Regions from separate parts of the Listeria sp. Marseille-Q6474 genome, predicted to be linked through region 2. Evidence: riboswitches for the same ligand, from Rfam matches in the RefSeq annotation. Region 2 holds a riboswitch; the other holds the start of a gene.
The links. A riboswitch is a leader RNA that binds a small molecule or an ion and turns the genes downstream of it on or off. The one in region 2 is predicted to bind thiamine pyrophosphate.
Positions count from the first base shown of each region.

Region 1: linked by a shared signal. The riboswitch ahead of thiT (energy-coupled thiamine transporter ThiT) and the one ahead of tenA (thiaminase II) in region 2 are both predicted to bind thiamine pyrophosphate.

Region 1 covers NZ_CAMPPS010000001.1:263,157-279,465, forward strand. Annotated here, with positions in the region: gene dapG (aspartate kinase) at 1-115, shown strand, start outside; gene dapA (4-hydroxy-tetrahydrodipicolinate synthase) at 130-1,011, shown strand; gene OC533_RS01290 (ribonuclease J) at 1,031-2,698, shown strand; gene OC533_RS01295 (dihydrolipoyl dehydrogenase family protein) at 2,786-4,126, shown strand; gene OC533_RS01300 (hypothetical protein) at 4,179-4,829, shown strand; gene OC533_RS01305 (ABC-F family ATP-binding cassette domain-containing protein) at 4,868-6,469, opposite strand; gene OC533_RS01310 (MmcQ/YjbR family DNA-binding protein) at 6,609-6,992, shown strand; TPP riboswitch at 7,062-7,172, shown strand; gene thiT (energy-coupled thiamine transporter ThiT) at 7,240-7,800, shown strand; gene OC533_RS01320 (betaine/proline/choline family ABC transporter ATP-binding protein) at 8,094-9,287, shown strand; gene OC533_RS01325 (ABC transporter permease) at 9,291-9,947, shown strand; gene OC533_RS01330 (osmoprotectant ABC transporter substrate-binding protein) at 9,949-10,875, shown strand; gene OC533_RS01335 (ABC transporter permease) at 10,890-11,561, shown strand; gene OC533_RS01340 (Nramp family divalent metal transporter) at 11,674-13,020, shown strand; gene OC533_RS01345 (hypothetical protein) at 13,158-13,988, shown strand; gene OC533_RS01350 (ABC transporter permease/substrate-binding protein) at 14,028-15,542, opposite strand; gene OC533_RS01355 (ABC transporter ATP-binding protein) at 15,539-16,309, opposite strand, start outside.
Region 2 covers NZ_CAMPPS010000001.1:1,338,880-1,355,188, reverse strand. Annotated here, with positions in the region: gene OC533_RS06870 (MFS transporter) at 1-876, opposite strand, end outside; gene OC533_RS06865 (hypothetical protein) at 891-1,874, opposite strand; gene OC533_RS06860 (HesA/MoeB/ThiF family protein) at 1,879-2,928, opposite strand; gene OC533_RS06855 (helix-turn-helix domain-containing protein) at 3,239-4,129, shown strand; gene OC533_RS06850 (MrcB family domain-containing protein) at 4,359-5,579, shown strand; gene OC533_RS06845 (threonine aldolase family protein) at 5,581-6,657, shown strand; gene OC533_RS06840 (DUF1433 domain-containing protein) at 6,745-7,032, opposite strand; gene OC533_RS06835 (ChbG/HpnK family deacetylase) at 7,237-8,022, shown strand; TPP riboswitch at 8,053-8,158, shown strand; gene tenA (thiaminase II) at 8,245-8,919, shown strand; gene thiM (hydroxyethylthiazole kinase) at 8,912-9,721, shown strand; gene thiD (bifunctional hydroxymethylpyrimidine kinase/phosphomethylpyrimidine kinase) at 9,718-10,521, shown strand; gene thiE (thiamine phosphate synthase) at 10,518-11,162, shown strand; gene OC533_RS06810 (glycoside hydrolase family 1 protein) at 11,188-12,603, opposite strand; gene OC533_RS06805 (hypothetical protein) at 12,811-13,002, opposite strand; gene OC533_RS06800 (GAP family protein) at 13,325-13,984, shown strand; gene OC533_RS06795 (PH domain-containing protein) at 14,151-14,543, shown strand; gene OC533_RS06790 (endonuclease/exonuclease/phosphatase family protein) at 14,577-15,347, opposite strand; gene OC533_RS06785 (superoxide dismutase) at 15,505-15,969, shown strand; gene OC533_RS06780 (XRE/MutR family transcriptional regulator) at 16,236-16,309, shown strand, end outside.

The DNA.
Region 1 (16,309 bases), 1.1 Mb from region 2:
CCCAATTTTACAATCAGCGGATAGTCATACAACTATTTGGGTATTAGTAAGAGAAGAAGACTTAATTTCGGCAGTCAATGCCCTTCATGACGTATTTTGTTTGGAAATTAAGTAAGGAGGAAATGAAAGATGGATTTAGGGAAAGTAATTACAGCAATGGTCACGCCAATTCACCCAGAAAAAAATAAAGTATGCAAAAAAAGAATTCATCATCTCGTGAATCACTTAATAGATAACGGCTCAGATGGTTTAGTAATCGCTGGAACAACTGGTGAATCTCCAACTTTGTCACATGATGAAAAAATGAAATTATTCCGCCAAGTAGTGGAAACAAATGCAGGACGCGCAAAATTAATCGCTGGCACAGGTTCTAATAATACAGCAGAAACGATCGCTTTTACAAAAGAAGTAGCAGAACTGGGCGGAATTGATGCTGTCTTAGTCGTTGCGCCGTATTATAACAAGCCAAATCAAGATGGTTTATACGCTCATTTTGTTGCTGTTGCGGAAGCTTCTGATTTACCAGTAGTTATTTATAATATTCCAGGACGTAGTGTTGTTAATATCGAACCAGAAACAATTATTCGTTTAGCAAAATTACCAAATATTATTGGTGTTAAAGAATCAAGCGGCAACTTAGACAATATAAGTAAAATCATTGCTGAAACTTCCGATGATTTCCTCGTATACAGTGGAGATGACAGCTTAACCTTGCCAATTTTAGCAGTTGGAGGGAATGGCGTAATTTCCGTTGCAAGTCATGTGGTAGGAAATGAAATGCAAGAAATGATGCAAGCGTTTGAAAGCGGGGACGTAAAAAAAGCAGCAAGTATACATCGCTCGCTATTACCATTAATGAACGGTCTTTTCTCTGTTCCAAACCCAGCGCCAACTAAATACTTATTAAATCAACAAGGTATTAGCGTTGGACCTGTAAGATTACCACTTGTAGATTTGAATGCTGAACAAGGAACGAAATTACAAGCTATATTAGAAGGACTTTCTAAATAGTTCAAAGGAGGTCTACGCTTTGACAATAAAAAAAGCGAAAAACATAAAAATCATTCCACTCGGCGGTGTCGATGAAAGTGGCAAAAATTTATATGTAGTAGAAATAGACGAAGATATCTTTATATTAGATGCGGGCTTAATGTTCCCAGAAAACGAATTACTGGGAATCGATATTGTTATTCCTGATTTCAAATATTTAGAAGAAAACAAAGACAGAGTGAAAGCCATTTTCTTAACTCATGGTCATGAAGATGCGATTGGTGCACTGCCATACTTACTTCAAAAAATTAAAGCACCTGTTTACGGTACTGAGCTAACAATTGCACTTGCAAAGTCAGCGCTTAAAGAACACCGCAAACTACGTTTTAAAAATTTCCATGTTGTTGATGCAGAAACAACCTTATCTTTTTCTAAAATTGATGTATCTTTCTTCCGTACGACGCATACAATTCCTGATTCGGTCGGGATTGTGCTTGAAACAAGTGAAGGTTCCATTATTTATACTGGTGACTTTAAATTTGATCAATCAGCCAAAGATGGATATGCTTCTGATTTAAGTCATATTGCCGAATTTGGTGAAAAAGGAGTACTCGCTTTACTTTCAGATAGTTCAGAAGCAGAGCACCCTGGCACCACATCAAGCGACAGTTTAATTGAAGAAGAAATTAGACATGCTTTTAGAATGGCAGATGGTAGAATTATTGTTGCTTGTGTGGCATCTAATTTGATTCGTTTGCAGCAAGTACTTGACGCATCCGTTGCTACTAAACGTAAAGTCGCTATTGTTGGTAAAGAATTAGAGCGTGTATTTGAAATAGCAGGTAGCTTAGGTAAAATCGTTATTGAGGAAGACTTGATTATTCCTCTAAAAGAACTTAAAAAATATAATGATGAAGAAATCACTATTATTGAAACAGGAAACTTAGGTGAACCAATTCAATCATTACAACTAATGACTAAAGGTAATCACCCTCAATTTAATATTAAACCAGGAGATACGGTTTATATTACAACAACTCCATCACCATCACTTGAAACGATGATGGCGAAAACGATGGATATGCTCTATAAAGCTGGAGCAAAAGTATTAACGATGAGCAATAATCTTTTTATCTCTGGCCATGCAAGCCAAGAAGATTTGAAATTAATGCTTAACTTGTTAAAACCTAGATATTTCGTTCCTGTTCACGGTGAATACCGGATGTTAATTAGTCATGCGAAATTAGCTCATGAAGTTGGCATGGCGAAATCAGAAGTATTTATTGTCGGTAAAGGTGAAATTTTAGAATATAAAAATGATAAAATGACTGCTGGAAACCGTGTCTATTCTGGAAATACACTGATTGATGGGTTAGGTGTAGGAGACGTTGGAAACATCGTACTGAGAGACCGTAAGTTACTTTCTGAAGACGGTATTTTCATCGTAGTTGTTACGCTTAATCGTAAAACTAAAACAATTACTTCCGGACCAGAAATCATTTCACGTGGCTTTATCTATGTTCGTGAATCTGAGCATTTAATTGAAGAATCATCCAAAGTCGTAACAAAAATCGTCGAAAAAAACCTCCAAGAAACTGGCTTTGAATGGGCTAAATTAAAACAAGATATTCGCGATCAATTAAATCGCTACCTATTTGAGCAAACAAAACGACGTCCAATGATCTTACCAATCATTATGGAAGTCTAGTATGAACTGCTGCACCTCGATGTGCAGCAGTTTTTTTCGTTTAAAAGTAAAATAGAGGGGAAAACAAGCTAGGAAGGAGTGATTCAATTGACAGAATTTACATATGATGTAGTTATAATCGGAAGTGGTGCTAGTGGAACAACCGTGGCTTTTGAAGCGCAGGCAGCCGGTCTAAAAGTAGCGATTGTGGAAGAGCGTAGTTGGGGCGGCACATGTGTCCTTAGAGGCTGTGACCCAAAAAAAGTGTTAGTCGGAGCAGCAGAAGCAAGAAACCTTTCTACAAGATTACGTGGCAAAGGTATTAAAGAAGCAGCAACAATTAGCTGGACAGATTTAATGGCATTCAAAGAAACATTTGTAGAAGATGTGCCTGAAAGTCGCTTGGAAAGTTTTCAAGAAGCTGGGATTGAAACGTTTTTTGGACCAGCAAGTTTTCAAAACGAAAATACTTTGCAAGTTGGTAACGACATACTAAGTGCTAAAAAAATAGTGATTGCAACCGGCGCAACACCAAATACACTTAAAGTAGAAGGTCAAGAACATATTCAAACGAGTGATGATTTCTTATCACTTGAAAAACTTCCGGATTCAGTTGTTTTTATCGGTGGTGGTTATATTTCTTTTGAATTTGCATCAATTGCGCTAGCTGCAGGGAGAGATGTGCATATAATTCATCATAATAGCGAACCATTAAAGAAATTCGATCCCGATTTTGTAGCTGCCTTAGTTTCTACACTAAAAGAAGAAGGCATTCATTTCCATTTTGATACAGATATTACTAAAATTAATAAAACTGGTGAAAAGCTCCATATCGAAGGTAAAAATGGCTTTTCACTTGAAACCAACTTAATTATCGGAGCAACCGGAAGAACACCCAATATTGCTCATTTAGCTCTAGATAAAGCAAACATAGACTATACCAAAAAAGGCATTACAGTAAACGAGAAACTACAAACACCTAACCACGCACATATTTATGCATGTGGTGATGTAGCCGCTACAAAGGGCGCTCCGTTAACACCAGTTGTCAGTATGGAAGCAGCATTAGTAGCAAAAAATATTTTAGGCGGCAATGAAAAAATCGATTATCCTGTCATACCAAGCGTTGTTTTTACTAGTCCAAAACTTGCAAGCATTGGCATAAGTATGGAAGAAGCAACTGCCAATCCAGAAAAATATCAAATTAAAAACCATGATACAACGAACTGGTATACGTACAGAAGAACGAACGAAAAAATCGCCCTCGCAAAAATCATAGAAGACCGCGAAACTGGTCAAATTAAAGGTGCTCACTTCCTAAGTGAAGAGGCGGATTATATGGTAAATTATATCGCTATCCTAATGAAAGCTAACTTAACTTTGGCTGATTTACAGTCTGTCATATTTGCATATCCATCACCGGCAAGTGATTTAACTGCTTTGAACTAGAGCTTAAATATGTTATAGTGAGGGAGAAATTCGCATAAAAGGAGCAAATTAGATGGAAATTTGGATTATTGCCGGAATATGTGCATTCTTAATTTTTATCAGCGGTATTGTTGTTTTATTTTTCCCAGCCAAGCGAAAAATCGGTGCAATTTTAACAAGCGCTGGAATGTTATTATTGGTTGGTTCTATTATTGGCATCATTGTTAGTTTTTCACATTACCAACAAGTTCAAAATGATGTATTCAATTATTCTTCTAAAGGTACAAGCCAAGCTACTGCAGAAGAAACAAAAACCTATCAAATAAACTATGAAGATTCCGCAGATAATATTAAGAAAAAAATCACCTCTGTCACGGTCGAAAAGAAAGAAACCTATTCAACAGTAGAAGGCAAGTCAGTTCCTGGCAGTATCACATTACAATTAGAAATAACAAACAATGCAGCTAAAACTCTCGAAACCTATCCGAATCAAGGTCAACTTGAAGCTAATAAAATGGATATAAATGGAGGAGACGCTGTTCTATCTGATTTTGAAACCACAGAAATCGAACCTGGTAAAACAGTAAAAGGAACAATCGTTTTTCCAGTAGAAAAATTAGATAAAGTTTCTTATATTACTTGGATTTCTTATAGTTTCCTAAGCTATTTAAAAGATTCTTCGACACCAATTACAACAGAAACAGGTAAAATCGAACTTAAATAAAAAAACAATATCCCGGAAATGGGATATTGTTTTTTTATTTATTCAGCTACATTCATAACTTCTTTTAAATATTCATCATAAGAAATTTCTTTATTATAAAATTGATCTTTTGATAAGTTAATAATACGAGTTGCGATAGTTTGTAGTAACTGATGGTCATGCGATGCAAAGATCATAGCGCCTTTGAACGCTTCAAGACCATTATTTAATGCAGTGATTGATTCTAAGTCCAAGTGGTTAGTAGGTTCATCAAGTAAAAGAACATTTGAACCTGAAAGCATCATTTTGGATAACATACAACGAACTTTTTCTCCACCAGATAAAACGCGTACTTTTTTCAGTACTTCATCACCACTGAATAGCATACGGCCAAGGAAGCCGCGTAAGAATGCTTCACTATCATCTTCAGGAGAGAACTGACGTAACCATTCCACAAGACTCATGTCGTTTTCCTCAAAGAACTCTGAGTTATCTTTCGGGAAATAGCTTTGGCTTGTTGTGATGCCCCATTTATAGCTACCTTCATCAGGTTCCATTTCACCAGCAAGGATTTGGAAAAGAACGGTTTTAGCAACTTCATCATCGCCAACTAAAGCAACTTTGTCATTACGGTTAATCGAGAAGGAAAGATTATCAAGAATCTTCACGCCATCAATTGTTTTAGACAAGTTTGTTACAGTTAGAAGGTCGTTCCCAACTTCACGGTCCGGTTTGAACTGAATGAAAGGGTAACGACGACTAGAAGGTTGAATATCTTCCAGCGTGATTTTTTCGAGCATTTTTTTACGACTTGTTGCTTGTTTGGATTTCGATGCATTCGCACTGAAACGAGCAATAAAGTCTTGTAATTCTTTCATTTTTTCTTCTTTTTTCTTATTACGATCGCCCATCATTGTTTGTGCTAATTGGCTTGATTCATACCAGAAATCATAGTTTCCGACATATAATTTAATTTTGCTGAAATCAAGATCCGCAATGTGCGTACATACTTTATTTAAGAAGTGACGGTCATGGGATACTACGATAACAGTATTATCAAAGTTAATTAAAAATTCTTCCAACCAGTGAATCGCACGGATGTCAAGGTGGTTGGTAGGCTCATCCAGAAGTAAGATATCTGGTTTACCGAATAAAGCTTGCGCAAGAAGCACTTTCACTTTTTCTCCACCAGTTAAATCTTTCATTAGTTTGCCGTGTAAGTCAGTAGGGATACCTAAGCCGTTTAATAAAACAGCAGCGTCAGATTCTGCTTCCCAACCATCTAATTCAGCAAATTCGCCTTCAAGTTCAGCAGCGCGAATACCATCTTCATCACTGAAATCTTCTTTCATGTAAATGGCATTTTTTTCGTCCATAATTTTGTATAGACGTTCATGTCCCATTATTACAGTGTTAAGAACAAGTTCATCATCATACTGGAAATGATCTTGGCGAAGGACAGCGAGACGCTCACCTGAACCAATATGCACATTACCACTTTGAGAATCAAGCTCGCCAGAAAGCACTTTTAGGAACGTTGATTTACCAGCACCGTTTGCTCCAATAAGACCATAACAGTTACCTGGTAAAAATTTAATCGAAACATCTTCAAATAGCTTTTTATCGCCGTAGCGTAAGCCAACATTATTTACAGTTAACATTTTCTTCCTCCAATACTAAGTTACTTCTTCTTGAAATCAGAAAAAGCACAATTACTACTATTTTAACATGGTTAGTGTAGCAAAGAAAGCATACACGCATAAATAAATGTTATAATGTAAAAATAAGGAGGGAAGCTAAATGGATTATCAGCAAACTTTACAAGAAAAAGTCGCGCTTTGCCTTAGTTTACAAGGTGCAATAGAAACATTTCCGTTTGATTCTAAAATGCACGCTTTAACACTTGGTGGTAAAATATTTGCGCTCATCCATATGTATCACGGGGATTTATATGTCAGTGTTAAGTGCCAACCTGAGAGAATTGATTTATTGCGCGATGAATATATGAGTATAAAACCCGGTTATCACTTAAATAAAAAACATTGGATTACACTTGTGATTAATGAAGAATATGATGTCGAAGCGGAAACAGAATTTGCTTTAATTAAAAATAGTTATCAGCTAATTTTTGATAAACTACCAAAAAAAGCTCAAAACACTGTAAGATTTTCTGCAAATGATTAAAGAAAACAAATAATTCTTTACAAAAAAACATCTCATGCTATAATGATTGTTGTACGATAATTTCATAGACGTTACCACAGGGGGGGCTTCTTAGCTGAGATTGAATCCGCGTGTTTTTGGATTCTGACCCTTTGAACCTGTTCGTTAATACGAGCGTAGGGATTGTGGCGATTGCATTTCTAACAATAGAAACTGCTTTCTTCTGGGGTACGTTTTTGACCAAAAAGAAGAGGGGAGTTTATTTTTTATGCAAAACAAACGATTAATCATTTTACTTGAATGTGCTATCTTTGCAGCAGTTGCGATGGTACTGAGCTTTATCCCGCTAGACATTGGTTCCAGTTTTTCGATTTCACTAGGAATGATTCCAATGTACGTTATTGCAATTCGTCGCGGTTTTTGGGCGGCTGGATTTGCTGGGCTTTTATGGGGGTTACTACATTTTTTAACAGGGAAAGCTTATATTTTAATGCCATCTCAGGCAATTATTGAATATATCCTGGCCTTCAGTTTTATTGCTTTCAGCGGAGTATTTAGTAAACAAGTTCGAAGTAATTTAGCTGCTAACCAACTAAAAAAAGCCATCGAGTGGGCGTGGGGAACCATGATTATTGGTGGTGTGGCTAGATATTTCTGGCATTATGTAGCTGGCGTTTTATTTTGGGGCGCTTATGCTTTTCAAGGTTGGGGAGCACAACTATTTTCAGCAGTGATGAACGGAGCTAGCTGCCTCGGAACCGTCGTTGTTTGTGGAATAGTTATCTCGATACTACTCAAAACAACGCCTAAATTATTCTTACCTAAATAAAGGAAAGCCCTATTAGTAAATGCTAATAGGGCTTTTTAGTATGTTATAATAGAATAAATACTGTATTACAGCTTGTCACAATGTCCATTTTTACGATTATAAGTTTAGCAGCGATGTTCTTTACGTGCCACAAGTACGAAATCATCTTGTTTAGTAACTTCCGTTTGAATGCCACACTGTCTTTAAGCTGTTTTTTTGTATTTAAAAAGTTTAAATCATTACTAGTTAGGGAAAAGATTTATCGATTGCCAATTTTTTTGGCAGTGGTAAAGAAAAAATGGAGGTGTATAAGCGTGTTAAAATTCGAACACGTAACGAAGACTTATAAAGGGGGCAAAAAAGCTGTTAATGATCTAACACTTAACATCGATAAAGGAGAATTTGTTTGTTTTATCGGTCCAAGTGGTTGTGGGAAAACGACAACAATGAAGATGATTAACCGGCTTATTGAACCTACAGAAGGCAAAATATTTATAAATGATAAAGACATCATGGCGGAAGATCCCGTCAAACTAAGACGTTCTATTGGTTATGTTATTCAGCAAATTGGCTTGATGCCACATATGACGATTAGAGAGAATATCGTCCTTGTACCAAAATTACTTAAATGGTCCGAAGAGAAAAAACAAGAACGGGCGAAAGAATTAATTAAATTAGTTGATTTGCCAGAAGAGTTTTTAGACCGCTATCCTTATGAATTAAGTGGTGGACAACAACAACGTATCGGTGTTTTGCGAGCGCTTGCAGCAGAACAAAATTTAATTCTAATGGATGAACCATTCGGAGCACTGGATCCAATTACTCGGGATTCTCTACAAGAAGAATTTAAGAATTTACAAAAAGAACTTGGAAAAACAATTATTTTCGTTACCCATGATATGGATGAAGCGATTAAACTTGCAGACCGTATCGTTATTATGAAAGCTGGCGAAATTGTTCAGTTTGATACACCAGATGAAATTCTACGTAACCCGGCAAATTCATTTGTAGAAGATTTCATTGGTAAAGACCGTCTAATTGAGGCAAAACCTGATGTTACACAAGTAGCACAAATTATGAACACGAATCCAGTGTCTATTACAGCAGATAAATCTCTACAAGCTGCCATTACTGTCATGAAAGAAAAACGAGTAGATACGTTACTTGTAGTGGATGAAGGTAATGTGTTAAAAGGATTTATCGATGTAGAGCAAATCGATTTAAATCGCCGCACAGCAACTTCTGTAATGGATATTATCGAGAAAAATGTATTTTACGTGTATGAAGATACCTTACTCCGTGATACTGTACAACGGATTCTAAAACGTGGTTATAAATATATTCCTGTAGTTGATAAGGACAAACGCCTTGTTGGGATTGTAACTCGTGCCAGTTTAGTAGATATTGTTTATGATTCCATTTGGGGAACGATAGATGATGTGGCAGAAAATCAGGAGGAACAAGCGGATTCCGAAACGACAGAACCAGAAATGAAGCAGGAGGGATAAGCTATGGACGCAATTGTTACTTTTTTTCAAGAAAACGGCCATAACTTGCTTGTTCAAACATGGCAACATCTTTTCATCTCCTTATCTGCTGTAATTTTAGGGATTGCAGTTGCCGTTCCTGTTGGAATTTTACTGACGCGTTCACCAAAAGTAGCAAATTTTGTTATTGGCGTGGTTAGTGTTCTTCAAACGGTTCCTTCACTCGCTATTTTAGCATTTATTATCCCGTTTCTTGGGGTCGGTACATTACCAGCGATTATTGCCCTGTTTATTTACGCACTTTTACCAATCCTGCGTAATACTTTTATTGGAGTTCGAGGAGTCGATAAAAATTTAATCGAATCTGGTCGTGGTATGGGCATGACGAATTGGCAATTAATCATTAATGTCGAAATCCCTAACTCTATATCAGTAATTATGGCTGGTATCCGTTTATCAGCTGTATACGTTATCGCTTGGGCAACGCTTGCTTCATATATTGGAGCTGGTGGACTTGGAGACTTTATTTTTAATGGCTTAAACTTATATCGTCCAGATTTAATTCTCGGAGGAGCAATCCCAGTAACTATTTTAGCCCTTGTAGTAGAATTCGCGCTTGGAAAATTAGAGTATCGTTTAACTCCAAAAGCCATCCGTGAAGCTCAGGAAGGGGGAGAATAACATGAAGAAAAAATTTATCGCGCTATTCAGCGTATTACTACTAACTAGTTCTCTTTTCTTATCTAGCTGCTCTTTACCAGGACTTGGAGGCAGTTCTAAAGATACAATACGCATTGGAGCAATGGCCACGACAGAATCACAAATCGTTTCCAATATTTTAAAAGAATTAATCGAACATGACACTGGCCTAAAAGTAGAAATTGTAAATAACCTTGGATCAACTATCGTTCAGCACCAAGCCATGTTAAATGGTGATGTAGATATTACAGCGACAAGATATACCGGAACAGACTTAGTTGGGCCTCTTGGAGAAGATGCTATTAAAGACCCTGAAAAAGCTTTAGCAGCAGTAAAAAAAGGATTTGAAGAGCGTTTCCACCAAACATGGTTTGATTCTTATGGCTTTGCTAATACGTATGTGTTCATGGTACGCCAAGATACTGCTAAAAAATACAACTTAACTACAGTTAGCGACATGCGTAAAGTAGAAAATGAGCTTACTGCTGGGGTCGATAATTCTTGGATGGAACGTGAAGGAGATGGTTATAAAGCATTTTCAAAAGCTTATGACATCGAGTTCAAGAAAATTTTCCCAATGCAAATCGGCTTAATTTATACCGCACTTAAAAACAATCAAATGGATGTGGCGCTTGGTTATTCAACAGATGGCCGTATCCCAACATATAACTTAAAATTACTAAAAGATGATAAAAAATTCTTCCCACCATACGATGCTTCAGCTCTAGCAACAGATGAAATTTTAAAGAAACATCCAGAATTAAAAACTACTATCAATAAGTTAAAAGGTAAAATTTCAACAGAAGAAATGCAAAAGCTTAATTATGAAGCAGATGGCAAATTAAAAGAACCATCCATCGTAGCGCAAGAATTCTTGCAAAAAAATAATTACTTTGAAGGTAAAAACTAAGGAGGTGCCAAAAGATGGACACATTAAAACAATTAATTGATTATTACCAAACAAATGGAAGTTATGTCATGGAAGAGTTCTGGCGGCATTTCTTAATGAGTGCGTACGGAGTTATCTTCGCCGCAATCATAGCGATACCACTCGGAGTATATATTGCTAGGAAGAAACGCTTAGCTGGATGGGTTATCCAAATTGCCAATATCATTCAAACTATCCCAGCACTCGCAATGTTAGCTGTACTTATGCTAATTATGGGTTTAGGAACGAATACAGTCGTTTTATCCTTGTTCCTATATTCTTTACTCCCAATTCTAAAAAACACCTATACGGGCATTAGAAACGTTGATGGGGCACTTCTTGAATCGGGTAAAGCGATGGGCATGACGAAATGGCAAGTGCTTCGTTTAATCGAAATGCCACTTGCTTTATCGGTCATTATGGCAGGCATTCGAAATGCGCTAGTAATTGCAATAGGTGTTGCAGCCATCGGGACATTCGTTGGAGCAGGCGGCCTCGGTGATATTATAGTCCGCGGAACCAACGCAACTAACGGAACCGCAATTATTTTAGCTGGAGCCATCCCAACAGCAGTCATGGCAATATTAGCCGATGTACTTCTAGGATGGGTCGAACGTACTTTAAACCCAGTTAAAAACAAAAGAAAAACATTAACCGAAGTCTTATAAAAACAATCGAAAACACAACCTACCAGCTTCATAAAAAGGTTGTGTTTTTCGTTTGACAAAGAATGTTTCCCGTAGTAAACTTTTTATCATAAACGAAAGAAGGTCAGGGAGCATGAAAAAGGAAAAAACAGAACGCACAAAACAAAGCTGGAGAAAAGCACAGAATGCTCCCAGCTTAAGCGAAGTAAATAATTCAGTAGCAATTCCCAAAAACGCAAAGTTCTTCCGGAAATTATTTGCATTTATGGGACCAGGTGCCCTTATTGCAGTTGGCTATGTTGATCCTGGAAACTGGGCGACATCCATTGCCGGGGGTTCGGAATTTGGTTACACTTTATTATCAGTTATTTTAATTTCTAATATTTTAGCCGTTTTACTACAATCACTTGCGTCAAAATTAGGTATCGTGACTGGGCGCGATTTAGCTCAAGCATCAAGCGATCATTTTTCCAAACCATTTGGCTTTGTCCTATGGATTTTAGCTGAATTAGCCATTATTGCAACTGATATTGCTGAAGTTATCGGTAGTGCGATTGCGCTTAATTTACTCTTTGGCATTCCTTTGATTTGGGGCGTTTGTATAACAGCATTAGATATTTTTCTTGTATTATTTTTACAACATAAAGGTTTCCGCTATATAGAAGTTATTGTTATTACCTTAATGGTGACGATTCTTGTATGTTTTGGAGCTGAAATGGTAATGTCACACCCAGATATGCAAGCTATTGCGAAAGGTTTTATCCCGCAATCAGAAATCGTTACGAACCCAACTATGCTTTATATCGCACTTGGGATTCTTGGTGCAACAGTTATGCCGCATAATTTATATTTGCACTCATCGATCGTGCAAACAAGACAATACGCGCGAACAAAAGAAGGGAAGAGAGAAGCGATTCGTTTTTCATTTATCGATTCAACGTTCTCTTTAACTATTGCGTTATTAATTAATGCATCTATTTTAATTTTAGCTGCTGCTGCCTTTTATACTACTGGACAACATAACGTAGCTGGAATTGAAGATGCCTATAAATTACTTAATCCAACACTTGGAAGTAGCATCGCCAGTACGGTGTTTGCAGTAGCTTTACTTGCTTCTGGTCAAAATTCGACATTAACAGGCACATTAGCTGGTCAAATCGTTATGGAAGGTTTCTTAAATATCCGTCTAAAACCAGTAGTACGCCGCTTATTAACCCGTGTACTAGCAATTGTTCCAGCAGTTATTATTACAGCACTTTATGGAGCAAATGGCATAAATGAGTTGCTTATTTTCAGCCAAGTAATACTCTCCATGCAACTATCTTTCGCTGTTATTCCCTTAGTTATGTTCACAAGTGATAAACAGAAGATGGGCGAATTCGTTAACTCACCATGGTTAAAAATAGTGTCTTGGTCTGTTGCAATTTTTATCGCAGTCTTAAATATCTACTTATTATTTTACACTTTAACTTCATTATAAAAAGAGAAGATTACGATAATTATATTATGTAAACAATTAAAAATAATTTTCTCATTTCTTTCCCTCGAAATTTTCATCTTTATGCTATATAATTGAATTATATAATACTAATGGCGTAGTAAAGGTGTTGATTAACGATGACGGATAAACTATTAAAACAACATAAAAGGCTTTTAGAACAGCAACATAAACTACCGTACACAATCAAACTGGACGGCGAAGTTTTCACAATCATTATTTATACAAAATTAAACAAAGTAGCTGGAGTCACTGTACTAAACTCAAAAGACGAACCAGCAACAATGAAAGAAGCAGAAGCAGTAGTTAATCGCATTCAAAAGTATAATTTCTATTTTGAATACTTGGGTAAACGTGCTCATGTAATTAAGGAACGCGATAGCATTATTGCTGAAAAGATAGAACAAACACAATTAATTCTAAATGATAATACTATTTTTGGTGAACAAATGCAGCCAACGATTGATGAACTTAATTTAGCGATGGAAGTTTATAAACAACAACAACGCAAATTAGACGTTTATCAAGAAGATATTACTTTGCTCAACCAAAAAATTAAAATGCAAGGTGAAATTTTAGAAGAAGACTGGGAATCAGCTGAAAATCTTTCCATTGCGTTTACCAAAGCTGCATATGCGCAAAGTATCTATTTAGAAGCAACACGAAAGAATCGGAAACAATTAGCAAAATGGTTCCATCTCCATCAAAAAGAATTACCAACTGAAAAACAAAAAGCATTAGGAAAAATCGTATCTGTTCTAAGTGATACGAATGCTGGACTTGTATTTGATCAAATTATTTCGCTTAGACCTCTTCTTGAAGAAGGCTTAATGCTTGATCATGAGCAGTCCTTAACCCAACGTGCTGCTGAATTTAATAAAGAGTTCGAAACACATTGTCGTTTCTATAAACCCAATATTAATAAAGTGAAAAATTTAATCAGACAATAACAAAAAAGCTAAGTGGCGTAAAAACCACCTAGCTTTTTTCTATTTAATAATTCCTTGATCTTGTAGATAATCTTTAGCTACTGTATAAGCTGATTTACCATTTACATTCACTTCATAGTTCATTTTACGCATTTCATCGTCTGTAATTTTCCCTGCAAGTTTGTTTAATGGTTTTTTCAGTTCTGGATATTTATCTAATGTTTTCGTCAGCATAAGAGGTGCCCCTTGATAAGGAGGGAAGAGTTGTTCATCATCTTCTAGCACTTTTAGCTTGTACTGAGCAAGTTCACTATCAGTAGAATAAGCATCTAATAAGTTAATGTCACCAGATTTAATTGCATTGTAGCGAAGTTTTGGTTCCATTGTTTTCAAGTTCTGGAAGGTAAGTCCGTATTTATCTTGAATGCCTTTATATCCGTCCGAACGATCTTTAAACTCTAGTGTAAATCCTGCTTTAACCTGATCAGCTACTGGATTTAAATCAGATATTTTCTCTAATTTGTTTTCTTTAGCAAATTCAGGTGAAACAGCAAGCGCATAAGTGTTATTGTATTCCATTGGTTTTAAGTATGTCATATCAAAATCTTTTGCTAAACCATCACGTGCTTGCGTGTAAACTTTTTCTGGATCATGCGTTTTTGCGTTTTCTTTTAAGAAAGTTTCTAATACGGTACCAGTAAATTCAGGATAAATATCTATATCACCTGATTTTAAAGCATTAAAGACAAAGCTTGTTTTACCCATATTAGGTTTCACATTAACTTTTAAATCCGTCTCATCTTCAATAACTAATTTGTACATATTAATCAAAATTTCTGGTTCTGCGCCTAATTTCCCGGCAATCGTAATTTCTTTTTTATCGGAAGCAAAATAAGGAACGACGATGATTGCGGCAGTGAGTAAAATTCCTGCTGAAATCGTAATAATCGTACTTTTAAAGGATGCTTTTTCAAGGAATCGCAGTAAGAAATCAAACAAGATTGCGAGTAATGCTGCTGGAATTGCACCAAGCAGGATTAAACTATTATCATTGCGATCAATCCCCAGTAAAATCAAGTCCCCAAGACCACCAGCGCCAATTAATGCAGCGAGGGTTGCCGTACCGATAATTAATACCATAGCCGTACGTATACCAGCCATAATTACAGGCATTGCAAGAGGTAGCTGTACTTTGTATAATCTTTTCCATTTGTTCATTCCCATTGCGCGTGAAGCTTCGACAAGAGCTGGGTCAACTTCTTTTATCCCAGTATATGTATTCCGTAAAATAGGCAACAGGGCGTAGATTACAAGCGCAATAATTGCTGGAACTATCCCAATACCGACAAGTGGAATTAATAATCCAAGTAAAGCAAGAGAGGGGATTGTTTGAAAAATAGCAGCTACTTGAATAATTGGTTCAGCAAGTCGTTTATGTCTAGTTAAGTAGATACCTAGAGGCAAAGCAATGAGTACAGCAATAAAAAGGGATACGAACGAAATCTGAATGTGTTGTACTAAGGCCGTGAATAGCTCATCTTTACGGACAGCAAATGTATCTAGTAATGTATTCATACAAGCTCACCCGAACTTTCAAGATGACGCGCTAAAAATTGCATCACATGTTTATTAGTAATCGTACCGATAAACTGACCGGTTTCATCTTTAACTGGAACCGATTGTTCTTCGGCAATGCGGCGAACTAGATTTTCAACTGGTTCGTTCGAGGAAATTCCCATCGTCCCGTCACTAGCTTGATAGGCGTAAAACAAATCAGCCTCTATTAAATCATTTACTGTAAAACTCGATTCTAAAATCGGTGTATTGAACGCGTGACCAGAAGCTAAGAAATCTTTAACAAAATCATTTTCAGGATTTTTTACAATTTCTTGTGGAGTAGCGACTTGGACAATTTCGCCATCTTGCATGACACAAATACGGTCTCCCAGTGCTAGAGCCTCTTGCATATCATGGGTAACAAATACGATTGTTTTCTTGATTTTCTTTTGAAGTGTGGAAATGTCTTGTTGTAAACGTTGGCGTGAAATAGGATCAAGCGCGCTAAAAGGCTCATCCATTAAAATAATTCCTGGATCGGCCGCAAGTGCGCGAACAACACCAACACGCTGCTGCTCTCCGCCAGATAATTCAGCTGGCTTACGATGGCGATAACTTTCCGCATCTAAACCAACGCTATCGAGCAATTCGGTAATTCGATCATGGATTTTTTCTTTGCTCCATTTCTTTAACTCTGGAACAATAGCGATATTTTCTTCAATTGTCATGTGAGGAAAAAGTGCTATTTGCTGTAAGACATAGCCAATATCCCAGCGGAGTTCATG
Region 2 (16,309 bases):
TAGCATTGTTAAGCCGAACAAGAGCGTGCATAAAGTTAGTACTTTTCCGATTTTCATGAATTTTAGTAATAAGGTGGCTAGTAGAGTTGAGCCAATCAACGTTCCGATGGCCATAGTTGATGTCAATAGACCAAGCACGATAGCGCTTCCTTGCTCTTTTGCAATTAATACTTGGTACACATTCAATCCACCGAACATAAAATTTGCCATGCCTCCACCGATAGCGATAAATAAAATTGTTTTATTTTGAAATAGTTCAACGAATCCTGTAAACACGTTTTTTAAGAAAGATTCTTGTTCGTTATTATTTACATCTGTAGGCTCTTTTATTTTTGAAAAAGAAAAGATTGCGAATAAGAATGTAATTATATTAGCAATTAAAAGGGTAATTGTTGAAAAAATATTGATTAAGAATCCTGTTAAGGCGTTAAATAAATATTCGGTACCATTATAAGCGACAGACATATATGATTGAGCATTTGCTAGTTGTTCCTTTTTTACAATGTATGGAGTCATTGCATCTTGTATGGTATAAGTGTTCATGCCGAAAATGGAAGCTACAAATGCTAAGATACACAGTAACATAGGACTTTGAAAATCAGAAAAAATGCTAAGAACCATGAGTGCAATCGCAGATAACTGCCCAAATTCACACAAAATTAATGCGCTTTTTTTTGAATGTGTATCAATCCAATGGCCAAACAAAAAAGCAAAAATATTCGGTACGAAGATAGCAAAATTAACTATCCCTACCCAAAATGAATCGTTAGTGAGTGTTAAAATATACCAAGATAATACAATGTAATACATGCTATCTCCGGCGTTGCTGATTAAACGGCCTAGCCATAAATATCTAAAGTTTTCATTTTTTAACATATGTTCAGTCCCTTTTAGAAATGTCTAATTAAATTTAATAAGTCTTTTTTTCTTAAATTTTGAATTTGTTGAATTAATTGTTTGTAAGAAATAGGAGGTAGTTTGTTTATGTTTTTACTTAGTGATTTTGCTACACTTCTAGGAGTTTCAGTGAGATGAAAATAAGTTGAAAATGCATTTTTGTACATTTTGAAATTACATTTTTCAACAAATTCTAATATAGATTTTTTGTCTATAAATACTGAATGGTTCTGATATTCTGCAACAAATAGTATTATAAAAATTCCATAGATTTTTATATCATGGGTGTAGCCTAAATAGTAGTTGTATTTATTTAAATATTGTTTGTCCAGAATGCTATTATTACTTTTTCCGACTATAAAAGAGAGTAATGATAAGAGTATAAAGTCTTTAGTAGTAGTAATTTCACTTTTAATAAAGCCATTTAAGTAAGGCTCTTCTTTGTATACCTCAAAATTTTTATTAATTTCAGTGATAGTATTTATTTCCAAATCTTTAATAACTTCAATGTTATCAAAGTCTGTATAAATAAATCTATAATCAATTCCATGAAAGAATTTCTCAATGCATAATAAGTCAGACTTATTTATCTTGCAATATAATTCTTCAATACTTTGTCCTGTAATGGGTGTTATTGAACTATAAAGGATCTTTTCTTCATCAGTTAAATCAAAATGCTTTACCTCATCATTAAGAACATCAAAGTTATGTATTGTTAACTTGTTTTCAGATATATTTTTAGTTGCTTTTATAATTATTTTCATTAAAGAATCATAGTCACAAATATCACTAAATATTACTTCGATGTAAAAACCATCAACAAAGGTCTCAGCTTCAAGAACTATACCCATGTCATATAATTCAGAACTATCAATTAGAAGTTGTATTTGTTCTACTAAACAATGTTCTAATAAATGATACCATTCAATTTTGAGTTCTAAATTTCTTTGAGCAGATATTAGAATACTTTTTAACATATAATTATTCTCCCGTCATGTAAGAAAAATCTTCTAGTTTTTGGATATTGAAAAAATCTATATGCTGAATTTTTCCAGATTGAATTTGTACTAGATCTGTTAAATAATAAAGAGCATATAATGCAGAAATGTTTCCTGATATGTTTGCTATAGGAGAAATAATGGCATTTTCCCAGGACCACTCATCATTTAAAGAAATCATTTTAGCATCGTAACTCTCTGCGATATCTTTATTAATGAGTGACGATAGTCCTTCGTCAGGGGCTTTAAAAAGAGCATGGTTCATAATAGTACTAGCATAGCCTCCGAGAATCCAAGGTTTGTCATGTTTTTTTGAAGTAATATCTAGTAAATCATGGATATTTTTAGGTTTATCTATACAAGAAATAATAATATCATTATCACCTACAAGCATATCTAAATCATTTTGATTTACTATTTCTTTATGAATACTTTTTATATTGATGAACGGATTAATATTGTTCAAGTAAGAGTTTAAAACAATAGCTTTTTCCTTATTAATATCATTTTTTGTGAAGTTTTGTCTATTTAGATTAGATAGTTCAATTTTATCGAAATCAACTAAAGTAATGTTGCCTATACCCATTCTCGCCAGGCTTTCAGCGCAATGGCTACCTGTACCACCCGCACCAAGTAATAAAACCTTAGCTTGTTTTAATTTGAACTGTACTTCCCAATAATTATAGTATAATCCTAATGTATCTATCCAAGCGAAGAAATTAATATTTCTATTATAGTAATTAATCTCCTCTTCAGTAAATTCAAATTCTTTAACATTATTTTCATATAATACGCCAGCTTCCTGTAGATCGGCGCAAATATCAGTCACTACGTCTTCGGGTAGTTTTATCAATTCAGATATTCGTTTTAAAGAGTTTTTACCATTTAATAATTTAATAAATTCATAGAATAATTCCACATTATCCACTTCTATATCCCTGGCTATATTCATTTGATGTCCGCCGAATCGTATTCCAGTTCGTTGTTCATTTATAAAGGGGATCAGCATTTCTTTTATACTTGGTTTTTTCATAAGTAATTCTCCTTTAAAAAAGGTATGGCATTGCCATACCTTAAAAATTTTAATGATCAGATGCGCGATTCATTTTTTTTGTAACTACTTTTTTAATTTTTTTAATCTTCATTATCGTATACCTCCTTTATTAAAATTTATTATTAATCAGTATCACTGATAATAAACTAGCTTATCCACCTAGAATCCAAAAAATTAAAGCTGTCATGTTATCAACCTTTCTTTTTTGTTTTATATTGCACTTATAATTTATCAGAGTTATAATTAGAATTATCAAAATGTTTACTATAATAACATCGGAGGAGATTATTTGGAAAGGATTTATACTTCTTTAGGACCTACTTTAAAGCTGATTAGACAAGGAAAAGGGTATACGCAAAAATATGTAGTACAAGATTTCATGTCACGTTCTTTTCTTGCTAAAATTGAGAGCTCTTCTATAAATCCAACTTTCTCAAAATTTAGTATTATTTTGAAACAACTTGAAATGGATATGGGGGAATTTGAATATATAGCGAATGATTATCAAAACACCTCAAAAAGCAGAATACTATTTCTGTTTTCTCATTTGTCCTTTTCTGTAGAATCTGAAAAATTAATTAATTCAGTTTGTCTATGTAAAGAGTACAATTATCAAGAAAATATTCAAGATATTGTTGTGACAGATATTATGAATATTTGTAATGCGATTTTATTTCTTCAGGAGAATGATGTTGAGAATGCAAGACCAATTGCTTTAAATATTTGGAATAGACTTTCTAAACAAGACACATGGTACTTATTAGAATTGAGAATGTTAAATAATATTTTCTATTTATTACCTATAGATACGGCTTCTTATATTGTTAATATGGCTTTAGATAGGTTAAAGAATTATGAAGAATACTGTGATTTAGCGCGCTTGAAGGTTTCGTTTATGCTGAATTTTGTTCAAATGAAATTATTGTATAAAGCTCTTGATGAAGAATTGAAAATGTATTGCAAGAGGAGTATCGAAATATGTAAAAAACTTAAGTTGTATGATTTACTGGCTATTTCTTATATAAGGGCTGGAATTGCAGATAATAATAATTGTAGATCGAGGGATTATATAGAAAGAGGATTCACTATTCTTGAATCTATTGATCAGAAGCATATAATAAAGGAAATGGAGAAAGAGATAGAAGAAGTTTTAGAAATAAACCTTTTAGACTTATTTTAAATCACTTGAGTAATACTAGTTAATTAAATATAGCTGAATTATTAAAAAGAAGAGAATTTAACTCCTAATTTTAAATTTTATCTATGAAACTATTCTTTTGAGGGTTCCTCAGGAGAATAGTTTTTTTGTTAAAAAGTTGCTTTTATAGTTAAATTCACAACAAACTTACATTCTTAGGTATAATATGTATGAGAAGATGAAAATACATTATATAAAAAGGATGTTTGTGATGAACTTAGTGGCATTATTAAAGTACATGCAGGAGAACTACGGGCAGCAGAAATCTAATTATTCATTTAAAAAAAATAAAGTGGCAAAAAAGTTTAAAGAAGAAGTAAAAGTGGCATTACCAGCTTCGGTTTTAGGTGATGAATATAAAATTTCAGCATCTGTAGGAAAAGGACAATGGGCTACTATTCCATGGATTGCAGTACATGATAAAGATGTTAGCACAAGTGTACAGAGGGGATTTAATTTAGTCTATTTATTTACAAATGATTATCAAGGCGTATATTTATCATTGAATCAAGGATATACATATGTAGATAAAAATTATAGCAATGCAAATTTAGCGTTAAAAAGGGTAGGTGATTTTTGGCGTGAGAACTTATCCTTATTAATTAATACAAATGATTTTACTACTGAGCAAATAATATTGGAGAGGAAAATAGAGAGAAAGAATAGATTGATGAACGGATATGAGGATGGAAATATTTATAGTAAATATTATGATATTGCTCAGTTGAAAGAGTCTGAGAATGATAATTTGATACAAGACTTAGTACATATGCTTATGGTTTTTAAGGAATTAAAAACACATCTGGTTCCAAATTCAGAAGATCAAATTAAAGCTACAATCGATTTCATTCTAAATAACGGAATTTACAGCGAATTAAGCGAAAAAACAAAATCAGAGAAAATCGTTGAAATAGAAAAAAAGCGCAAATTAGTTTTAGGTAAAGAAGAAACGCATTCAAGAAATTCGGTAGTTAAGGAAGAAAAAGCACCTTACATCACTAAAAGAGATTATGCGAAAGAAGCTATTAGAAATACGGAAAAAGGGTTGCAAGGAGAGTATTTGGTAATTAATTATGAAAGAGATAGGTTAATGAAGAATACTATTACAAAATCTTATGCAGATAAAATCACTCATGTTGCTGAAAGTGGTGATGGGCATGGATATGATATTATTTCCTATGACATAAATCCAGATGCGCCAAATGAAGTAATAGAGATTTATATTGAAGTTAAAACAACAACTGGAAATAGAGATGCTCCATTTTATTTATCAGATAATGAATTAAATGTTGCGAGAACAAAAGGTAAACGCTATAAGATATATCGGGTATATAATTATAATACAATGCCTCAATTGAAAATTATCGATAATCTATTCAACGAAAACCTAGAAATAAAACCAATCAATTATATCGTAAAAGGAGTGAACTAAAATGACAACCGCACTAAAAACCAGCTACCAAAAAACACCTTATAAACTAGGCGGAAACGGTCCGCGCAATGTTGGTGTTCTTACAGAAGCGCTTCAAAATATTGATGATAATCTAGAAAGCGATATTTACGGAAACGGCGCAATTATTGAAGATTTTGAAACAAAAATCGCGAAAATTCTCGGGAAACAATCTGCGGTATTTTTCCCAAGTGGGACGATGGCTCAGCAAATCGCGTTAAGGATTTGGGCTGACCGGAAAGAGAATCGGTGCGTGGCATATCATCCGCTCTCTCATTTGGAGATTCACGAGCAAGATGGGCTAAAAGAATTGCAGCAAATCACGCCACTATTACTTGGAACGGCGAATCGGCTTTTGACAATTGACGATATTAAAAGTCTTCGCGAGCCAGTTTCTAGTGTGCTTATCGAACTTCCTCAACGAGAAATTGGTGGACAGCTGCCTTCTTTTGAAGAGCTTGAGGAGATTTCGGAGTATTGCCATGAACAGGGTATTTCGTTGCATCTTGATGGGGCGCGGTTATGGGAAATTACGCCGTTTTATCAGAAGTCTGCGGAAGAAATTTGTGCGCTGTTTGATAGTGTGTATGTGTCGTTTTACAAGGGGATTGGTGGGATTGCTGGGGCGATTTTGGCTGGGAATGATGATTTTGTGCAAGAGGCGAAAATCTGGAAACGACGGTATGGTGGAGATTTGATTAGTCTGTATCCATATATTTTGTCCGCGGATTACTATTTTGAAAAACGAATTGGGAAAATGGAGGAATACTTTGAGGCGGCGAAAGGATTGGCTGAGCGATTTAATTCGTGTCCAGGCGTGAAGACTGTGCCGGAAGTGCCGGTTTCTAATATGTTTCATGTTTATTTTGAGAAGTCGGTTGATGAGAGTGGGGCGATTTTGACGAAGATTCAGGATGAAACTGGCGTTGGGATTTCGGGGTATTTGCAGGAGAAGTCGGCGGATGTTTGTGCGTTTGAGGTTTCGGTTGGGGATGCGTTTGCGGAGATACCAGCAAAAAATTTAGAACTAGTTTTTAGATGTTTGGAAAAGGAACTTTGACTATAAATTTGGATATGAAAAGACAAGCTATTTTCTATAGTAGCTTGTCTTTTTTAGTTTGAATTATATTTTATTTTGAGTGATTACTTAATCTTCATAAGATTTTAGTCCGGATAGAATTTCATCGTAAGCTTTTCTAGGTTCTTTAAACATTTTATCAAGTTCTTCAGAGCAACTAAAAATTTTGACGTCTTTACCCGCAGTAAAACTCAAATTTTTATCATTATTTATGTATCCATCAATATTTATGCCAATAGGATTAAATTCTTCATTGGTGAAAGTAACTGTATTAAAATCTGGAATATTGTGTTTAAGATATATTGTGATTTTTTCTTTTTGGTCATTAAAAAAAGCTCGGTTCTCTTGATGTTTTATAAAAAGTAATCCGACTAGGATAAATAGTGCAGTGACAATGGCTAGTATAATAATTTTAGTTCGTTTTGACATAAAGTGCCTCCAACATAGATGACTTATAACCAATATTTTAGCATATTTTTTATTTTTAACGGTATTTTCCTTTGCCTATTTTAGGAATCTAGATATAATAAAAGTTAATATTTCAGTAAAAGGAGACCACCCATGCCAAAACTAATCATCGACGCAGACGATTTCGGTCTATCCAAAGCCATCAACCACGGCATCATCGAGAGCTACAAAACCGGCATTACAACATCCACTTTACTCATGCCGAACCTAGAAACTGCCGAGCACGCAATAGCTCTCGCAAAAGACCACCCAGACCTATTCATCGGGCAACACACAAACTTCCTACTCGGAAAACCATGCGCGAACCCGGCGAAAATCCCGTCACTTGTCGACGAAAATGGGGAATTCCATCGTTCCAAATATTACCGGGCTAACCCAGAACTGAAATTCCAATACGAAGATGTGCGCACGGAAACTATCGCTCAAATGGAACGGTTCAAAGCGCTAACGGGTCACTACCCAGAGCATATCGACTGCCACTCAATTGGTGATGAAACGGTTGACCAAGCTTTCTTTGATATTGCACGTGAGTTCGGGATTCACACCACTTTAAAATACAGTGGCGATAAAAAATGGCCAGATCAGGAAGGTTATTTGCCAATTACTAAACTGTTGGAGTCGGGCGCACTCCCCTACACAAACGGCGGTGTCTCAGTTGAAAACTTCCTTAACGATGATTTTGGATTATTAAAATTGGCACCAAACGAAATCGCTGAGATGCATTTTGATGTCGGTTTTTTGGATCAATTTGTGCTGGATAATTCTTCCTATACGTTGATGCGGTGCCGGGAACTTGCGACGATTTGTGACGTACGGGTGCGGGATTGGCTTAGTGAACATGGATTTGAGCTTATTTCGTTTGGGGATTTACAGCGGTAAAACTCTATGCTATGATGAACACAACTTAATAAGAAAAACTGGGGGGGCCGATTCTGGCTGAGATAGGAAGGTAATGCTTTCTGACCCTTTGAACCTGTTTGTTAGTGCAAGCGTAGGGAAGTGAATGTGAAAGTGACCGGAAAATTTATCGCGGCTGCTGTTTCTTTGCTTATGCTAAGGGACAGTGGGCGCTTTTTTTATTGTTCAAAAGGAGGAGTTTAAGTGTTTGTTCACGGTTTTCAAGAAGAAGTAGGGGATTTATGGCAGGAAACGTTGCGGCATCCGTTTGTTCGTAGTTTGGCGGATGGGACGCTTGAGAAGGAGGCGTTTTATTATTATCTACTCCAGGATGATTATTATTTGTCGCATTTTGAGAAGGTGATTGAGAAAAGTGTGGAGCAGGCTGGGACAGCGGAACTTGCTACGGAAATGAGGGAAGTACAGGTGCGGCTTCAGCAGTCGGAATTGTTGATGCGCGAACAGTTTTATCCGCGGGTTGGGCTAACGGAGCGTGATTTTTCCGAGCGAAAACCAGCGCCAACTGCTTATCATTATACTTCTCATCTTTATCGGATGGCGGATTTTGGCAGTTTTGGAGTGACGATTGCGGCGCTTTTGCCGTGTTATGCGCTTTATGCGGATATGGGGAAGATGTACGAAACGGCGCGGAGTTCGGAGCCATTTTATCAAGAGTTGTTGGATAGTTATGTGGATGAAAATTATCAAAAAGTGGTGTTGCAGCAGAAGCGGTTGGTGGAACAGGCGGCGAGTATGGCGGATGCGCGGGAACTTGCTCTGATGAAGCAGGCTTTTCAAATCAGTGTGGAAATGGAATGGGCGTTTTTTGATATGGCTTATAAAAAACAAAATTGGCGTGGGAGTGTGAATTATGTTTGATTTTATGACGTTGGAAAAAGTGCGGGAAAAAGGCCCGTTGGTACATAATATTACAAATATCGTGGTTGCGAATGACTCGGCGAACGGGTTGCTTGCGATTGGTGCTTCACCGATTATGGCTTCTGCGAAAGAGGAAATGGATGAACTGGCGAAAATGGCAGATGTGCTCGTGATTAATATCGGAACGCTAGACGGTGAGCTAGTTACAGCGATGAAAATTGCTGGACGTGCGGCAAATGTTGCTGGAACGCCGGTTGTGCTTGATCCGGTCGGTGTTGGCGCGACTTCATACCGTCGTAAAGTGGTGCAGGAGTTATTGTCAGAAATTCAGTTTGCGGCGATTCGCGGAAATGCAGGAGAACTTGCGGCGATTGCTGGGGAAGCTTGGGAAGCAAAAGGCGTGGATGCGGGCGTTGGTTCGGCGGATGTGCTGACTATTGCTGAAAAAGTGGCGAACGAATGGAACACGGTTGTTATTATTAGCGGTGAAGTGGATGTGATTTCAGACGGAACGCGCTTTGCAAAAGTGGCTAATGGTAGCGCGCTGCTTCCAAGAATTACTGGTTCTGGTTGTTTGCTGAGTGCGGTTTGCGGTAGTTTTATCGCCGTTCAGGAAGACGTTTTTCGAGCTAGTGTCGAAGCGTGCGCGAGTTATGCGGTGGCTTCTGAGTACGCGGAAATCGAGTTAGAAAGAAAACTTCCAGGCTCATTTCGACCACTATTTTTAGATGAACTGGCTAGCTGGTCAGTCGAAAAAACGCGTGCCAAAGCCAAAATCCAAGAAAGTGGTGAACACAAATGACTTTTCCACAAGTATTAACGATAGCTGGTTCAGATTCAGGGGGCGGCGCGGGGATACAAGCGGACATCAAGACGTTTCAAGAGCGCAAGACCTTTGGAATGTCCGTCATCACGGCAATTACGGCGCAAAATACGTTAGGGGTAAAAGCAGTGCATAAAATCCCGGTAGAAATGATTCGCGAACAGTGCGACGCGATTGCAGAGGATTTCCAAGTGAACGCCGTGAAAACTGGGATGCTTGCGGATGCAGAAATTATCCGAGAAGTGGCGCGGAATATACGTTTGCACAACTTCCCAAATATCGTCATTGATCCCGTGATGATTGCAAAAGGTGGCACTGCTTTGCTTGAAAACGAGGCGACACAAGTGTTGAAAGATGAGCTTTTGCCACTTGGTACGATCATTACGCCGAATATTCCAGAAGCGGAAGAAATTCTGGGAGAAAAAATCACAACCAAGGCGGAAATCGAACAAGCTGCTAAGAAAATTTTTGATTTAGGTGTAAAAGCGGTTGTTATTAAAGGTGGGCATAGCGAAATGAGTGAGGCGTCTGATTTTTACTATGATGGCGAAATGACAAAATGGCTGACGAGCGAACGCTTTGATACGCCTCATACGCACGGGACGGGTTGCACTTTTTCGGCATGTATTGCGGCTGAACTTGCGAAAGGTAATTCCCTTTTAGACAGTGTCGTAGTTGCGAAAGAGTTTATCACAAGTGCGATTAAATATCCGCTTGGAATTGGTCACGGTCATGGTCCAACCAACCATTTTGCTTACCGATTGGAGGATGGGAAATGAGAGCTGAACTAGCTGTATATTTTATCGCTGGAACGCAAGATATTGTTCGTGGAACGTTGCCAGGTGTGTTAGAAGAAGCACTGAAAGCCGGAATTACTTGTTTCCAATATCGCGAAAAAGGAGCAGGCTCACTCCAAACTGCCTCCGAAAGAAAAGAAATGGCGCTAGAATGCCAACAATTATGCGCAAAATATCAAGTGCCATTCATTATTAACGATGATGTCGCCCTAGCCCTCGCAATTGGTGCGGACGGCATCCATGTCGGGCAAAACGACGAGGAAATTCGCCAAGTTATCGCGAGTTGCTCCGGAAAAATGAAAATCGGACTTTCGATTCATTCGGTTAGTGAAGCGGAGGAGGCAGAAAGACTTGGTGCGGTGGATTATATCGGCGTAGGGCCAATTTTCCCAACCATCTCAAAGGAGGATGCAGAGCCAGAAAGTGGAACTGCAATTTTGGAAGAAATTCGTCGGGCTGGAATCAAGCTACCAATTGTCGGGATTGGCGGAATTAATGAAGCAAATTCGGCTGAGGTTCTCGCAGCAGGCGCGGACGGGGTATCGGTTATTTCAGCGATTACTCGGTCGGAAGATTGCCACTCCGTTATCAAGCAATTAAAAAACCCAGGTTCCCCCTCCTAAAAGGACAAACCTGGGTTTCTCATTTTTATAAATCTTCACCATTGGTAGCAATAACGTTCTTGTACCAATCAAAACTTTTCTTCTTATAACGATTTAGCGAGCCTGTGCCGTCGTTGTTGCGATCGACATAGATAAAGCCGTAACGTTTCTTCATTTCAGCAGTGGAGGCACTAACAAGGTCAATACAGCCCCATGAAGTGTAACCCATCAGCTCAACGCCGTCTTTAATCGCTTCTTTCACTTGCGATAAATGAGCGCTCAAATAGTTAATACGATAGTCGTCATTTACTGTGTAGTTGCCGTTTTCGTCTTGTTCAAGTTGATCGATAGCGCCAAGACCGTTTTCTACGATGAAAAGTGGTTTTTGGTATCTATCCCAGAATTCGTTTAGGACAACGCGTAAACCTTTAGGGTCGATTTGCCAACCCCATTCGGATGCTTCTAGGTAAGGGTTTTGCACGCCTCCAAGGATGTTTCCTGCACCAGCTTTGCGATTCGACTCGTCAGCTGTTTCAGTTGTGCTCATATAATAGCTGAAGGAAATGAAATCTACTGTGTTTTTAAGGATTTCTAAGTCTTCTTCTGTTACGTCTAATTCAATATTATTCTCTCTGAAATAGCGTTTCATGTAGCCAGGATAAGTTCCGCGGACATGGACATCGGAGAAGAAGTAGTTTTTGCGCTCTGCTTCCATAACAGCGATAATATCATCTGGGTTGGAAGTTAGCGGATAAGTTGGCATTGCTAGAACCATACAGCCGATTTGAGCTTCTGGCATGATTTCGTGACCAATTTTTGTAGCCAGCGCGCTCGCCACAAGTTCGTGGTGGACAGCTTGGTATAGGTCTTTTTGAGATAATTTATCTGGGCTTGTAGAAATACCGCCACTCATGAATGGTGCGTGTAAAATCGAGTTGATTTCATTAAAAGTGAGCCAATATTTTACTTTGCCTTTGTAGCGATTAAATACAGTGCGGACATAGTTTTCATAGAAGTCGATCATTTTTCTATTTACCCAGCCGTCGTAAGTTTTCGATAAGTGAAGTGGTGTTTCATAGTGAGATAAAGTGATCAGCGGTTCAATATTATGTGCTAGAAGTTCGTCGAATAAATCATCGTAAAATTGTAGTCCTGCTTCGTTTGGCTCAGTTTCGTCACCATTTGGGAAGATACGGGACCAAGCGATAGAAGTACGGAAAACCTTGAAGCCCATTTCAGCAAAAAGTTTCACGTCGTCTTTGTAACGATGATAAAAGTCGATTCCTTCTAATTTTAAGTTATCTGGTGTTGGACCGTCAGTAATTTGACCGAATCCGCCTTTTGGAGTAACATCTTGAACGGAAAGTCCTTTTCCATCAACGTTGTAAGCGCCTTCGAATTGATTTGCGGCAGCAGCTCCACCCCATAAAAAGTCGGCTGGAAATCCTGTATTTGTATGCATGTTAAAAACTCCTTTTCTACATTTTAAAGTATCTATAAAAAAAACCAAATACTTTTCTAAATAAATGCAGAGAAACATTGTACTTAGAAAAATATTTGGTTATGCCCGGCTTTCGTCGGTAACATTCCGATTTATAGTTAAAATATAGCAAAAATAATTAGGATAGTCAACGGAAACAAATAACAGCTACTCTGTTTGGAGCGGATGTTATTTACGTTTAGAAAGAGTGAGCATACCGAATAAAATACTTGCTGTGCTCGCGGATTCGTCTGTTTTTGTTGAATTTGATTGACTTACAGAACTGACTTGCTTTTGTGCTATTCCTGCGTTCAGTTGTTGTTCTGGACTAGTCACAGTATCAATTTGCTCCAGTACGTCATTATGGGTTACTTTTTTCATAATATTTCCACCTGTCTCTGTATTTGAACGAACAATAGAAATTATACTATTATTATAGCCCTAAAATGAATTTCCATTTTTAGTCACCGATTCCATATTGGGAGTTTTTATATAAAAATAGACTTTTAGAAGAATAACTTTGCTTGAAAAGTAGCGTTTTAGTGCATTTAATGAGCTGTTTATGGCAAATTTATTGTATTGTTTTTTTTGGGGAAGAACATAAGGAATGATATAGCGACAATTGTTTGTTAGTGAGTATAAGAGGGAAAAAGGTAGATTGAATGATAAGGATTTGTAAAAAATGTATAGAGGGGGAGTCAGCGTGGGTTCAGCTTTTTCAGCTATTTTGTCACCGGCAGTAGGTATATTAATTAGTCCATTTCCAATTGTAGGGCTTATTTTGATTTTACTGAGCAACAAGGCACGGATTAACAGTATTTTTTATACGGTTGGTTGGATTGTTGGGAATATTGCTATTTTCTTTATTGGATTATTTTTAATGAGTTCGGCGGTTAGTTCGTCCGGAGATCAGTCAACCTTGGTCAAAGTGGTACTTATTGTGTTAGGGGTTTTACTTATTTTGCTCGGTGCCCATGATTTTACGAAACGTCCGAAAAACGGAGAGAAAGCTGCAACACCAAAATGGTTTGAAAAAATGAGCAATATTAAACCAGGTGGCGCGATGATTTTTGCTTTCTTATTATCTGCGGTGAATCCTAAGAATATGTTGCTTTCTCTGACTGCGGGTGTTAGTGTTGGTGCCCTGAATTTAACTGGCGGGCAAGAAACAACGGCAACTATTATTTTTGGAATTATCGCTTGTTGTTCGATTTACATCCCAACGATTGCTTTCTTACTGGCTGGGAATCGACTTAACAACGCATTAGATAGTACGCGTAAATGGCTTATCCAGAACAATTCCGTGATCATGGCTGTACTGTTCTTGTTTATTGGTCTAAGTGTTATTAGTAAGGCATTTTAAATGATAAAAGGGCTACTTGTTCTCAAGGATTAGTAGCTTTTTTTTATTTAAAAATGCAGACTGTTCACACAATGTCTACATACTATGAAAACGTTTTATGCTAATATAGCTTTACTTGTTCATTTAAAATTGAATAAGAATACATACAACAAAAAGGATGGGTTTCATGTTTGACAAACTAATGGGAAAAGCAGCAATTGTTACCGAATCATCTTATGGCATAGAACGATTTTTAGAAGATGATGAAAAGATTATTCAAATTTTTAAATTTATAAGAGATGAAGTTATTATTACTTCAAAAGGGATTTTTAATGTGGATGCTCAAGGGATAACTGGTAAGAAAGTAGAATTCAAGTTTTTCCCGAAGAAGGCATTAAAGTATGTTTCAATCGAGACTGCGGGAACTTTAGACCGTGACTTTGACTTGAAAATTGGTGTTGACGGCAATACGGTCGTGACACAAAACACCTCTTTTTCCGCGCCAATCGCCTTAAAAGTGCATAAAAATGATACAGAAATGGGATTTGCGCTTTATAAAATGATTAAAGAAATGTTATAAGTGAAAGAGAAGACGATATTCGTCTTCTCTTTTTTATGTCCATTCAAGTGTTGCAGTCACAGGGAAATGGTCAGATGCAGAACAGCCATCCACTTGATCCGTGATAGTTTTGTAAGAGTGTACGCGGAACTCTTTAGACACGAAGATGTAATCAATTTTTTCTAATTCGTTTTCAGGTCGGAGTGGTTGGAAGTCATGAAAGCTACCAATTGGGCCTTTTATAGGAGTCTGAGAAATCAACTGTGCATCCTGATATTTTTTGGTTATGAAGTTATAAGTTGTTGTGTTAGGCGCAGTATTAAAATCGCCTAATATAATGATGGGTGAATCTTCTGCAATGATGGCAGCTTTTTTTAGTAAAAGTTGACTGGCAAAAAGGCGCGCTTCCTCTGAGATGTGATCCAAATGAGTGTTAAAAATATAGAACTGTTTTCCGTCCGAATCGGCGAATTTTCCCCAAACGCAAATTCGCGGAAACATCGCTGTTGAATGAATAGAAGGAACATCTGGCGTTTCAGATAACCAAAAACGCCCTTCTTGCAGTAATCTGAATCGAGCAGAATTATAAAAAACAGCCGTAAATTCTCCTTTTTCAAAACCATCATCTCGTCCTACCCCGAAATAATCCCAATCTAGCATTTCTTTCATGTCGCGCATTTGTGGCAGAAGAGGTTCCTCCACCCCCATGAAATCCCATTGATATTTATCAAGTAATGATTTTGTTAGTGTTTTACGCAATTCCCAGCTCTTTTTCCGCTCGGAAGTGTCATCAAAACGAATGTTAAAAGTAGTTACACTGAACATTTTTCCACATCCTTTTTTTATTTAAAAGTTTTACAAAGAGAGTTTAGCATATTTATGAAAACGTTTCACTGATTTGGGGTTTTATGTAGTATATATTCTACATTTTTTCCTGAAAAGTAAAACCATTGTATTGTTGTAAAAAGGGAGTGTCACTATGTTGCGAAAAGGTCGATGGTTGCTCATATTATTACTATTGATAGTATTAGTGGCATTATCAGCATGCGAGGACAGCGGGAATGGAGATGTTTCGGGTGTGCCGGCTAAAAGGGAAAAACAGCATTTTCCTCCAAATGATACGAAAAAAGGATGGATAGAACTTCTTGCCACGGATGGTATTTCAAGTCAAGGTGACCTGCCTTGTGTTTATGAAGAGGCGGAATCTGTAGAAAAATTGGAAATTCATATGAAAGAGTTGAGTACGGCAAGCCTAACCTATATTTACATTGACGGCTACATCGTACAAATGGAACAAGGCGGCGACGAACTTTCTTTTCAAATTCAATTAAGTAAAACGGAATTAAAAAAAGGATTTCATGAATTAACGGCTGTTCAATATCAGGAAAATAACCCTGAAACTAAAAAAGTAGAGTTATTAAAACGCGCTAAGTATGAAGTAAAATAAAAAGATTAACGAATGATTTAGAGCCATATTTTTAAAGAGAATGTGAAAAATGACATTCTTTTTTTGTGCTATTAATACTTAAAAAAGGAAGATGACGATATTGTAAGTAGCTTTTCGCCTTTAAAAGAATTAAACTACTAGTGTTTAGGGTATATATTTTAAGAACAATGATTCCTAATTTGTTTGGAGTAGAGAAATTAAAGCATAGACATAGATACTGCATTCCGACTTTTTGAAATGGAAGAACTTAATTAGGGGGATATCATATGGGTTCATATGGCGAATTGATTCGGGAAATACGGCTATCTAAAGGTTTGACTCAAAAAGAGGTATACACAGG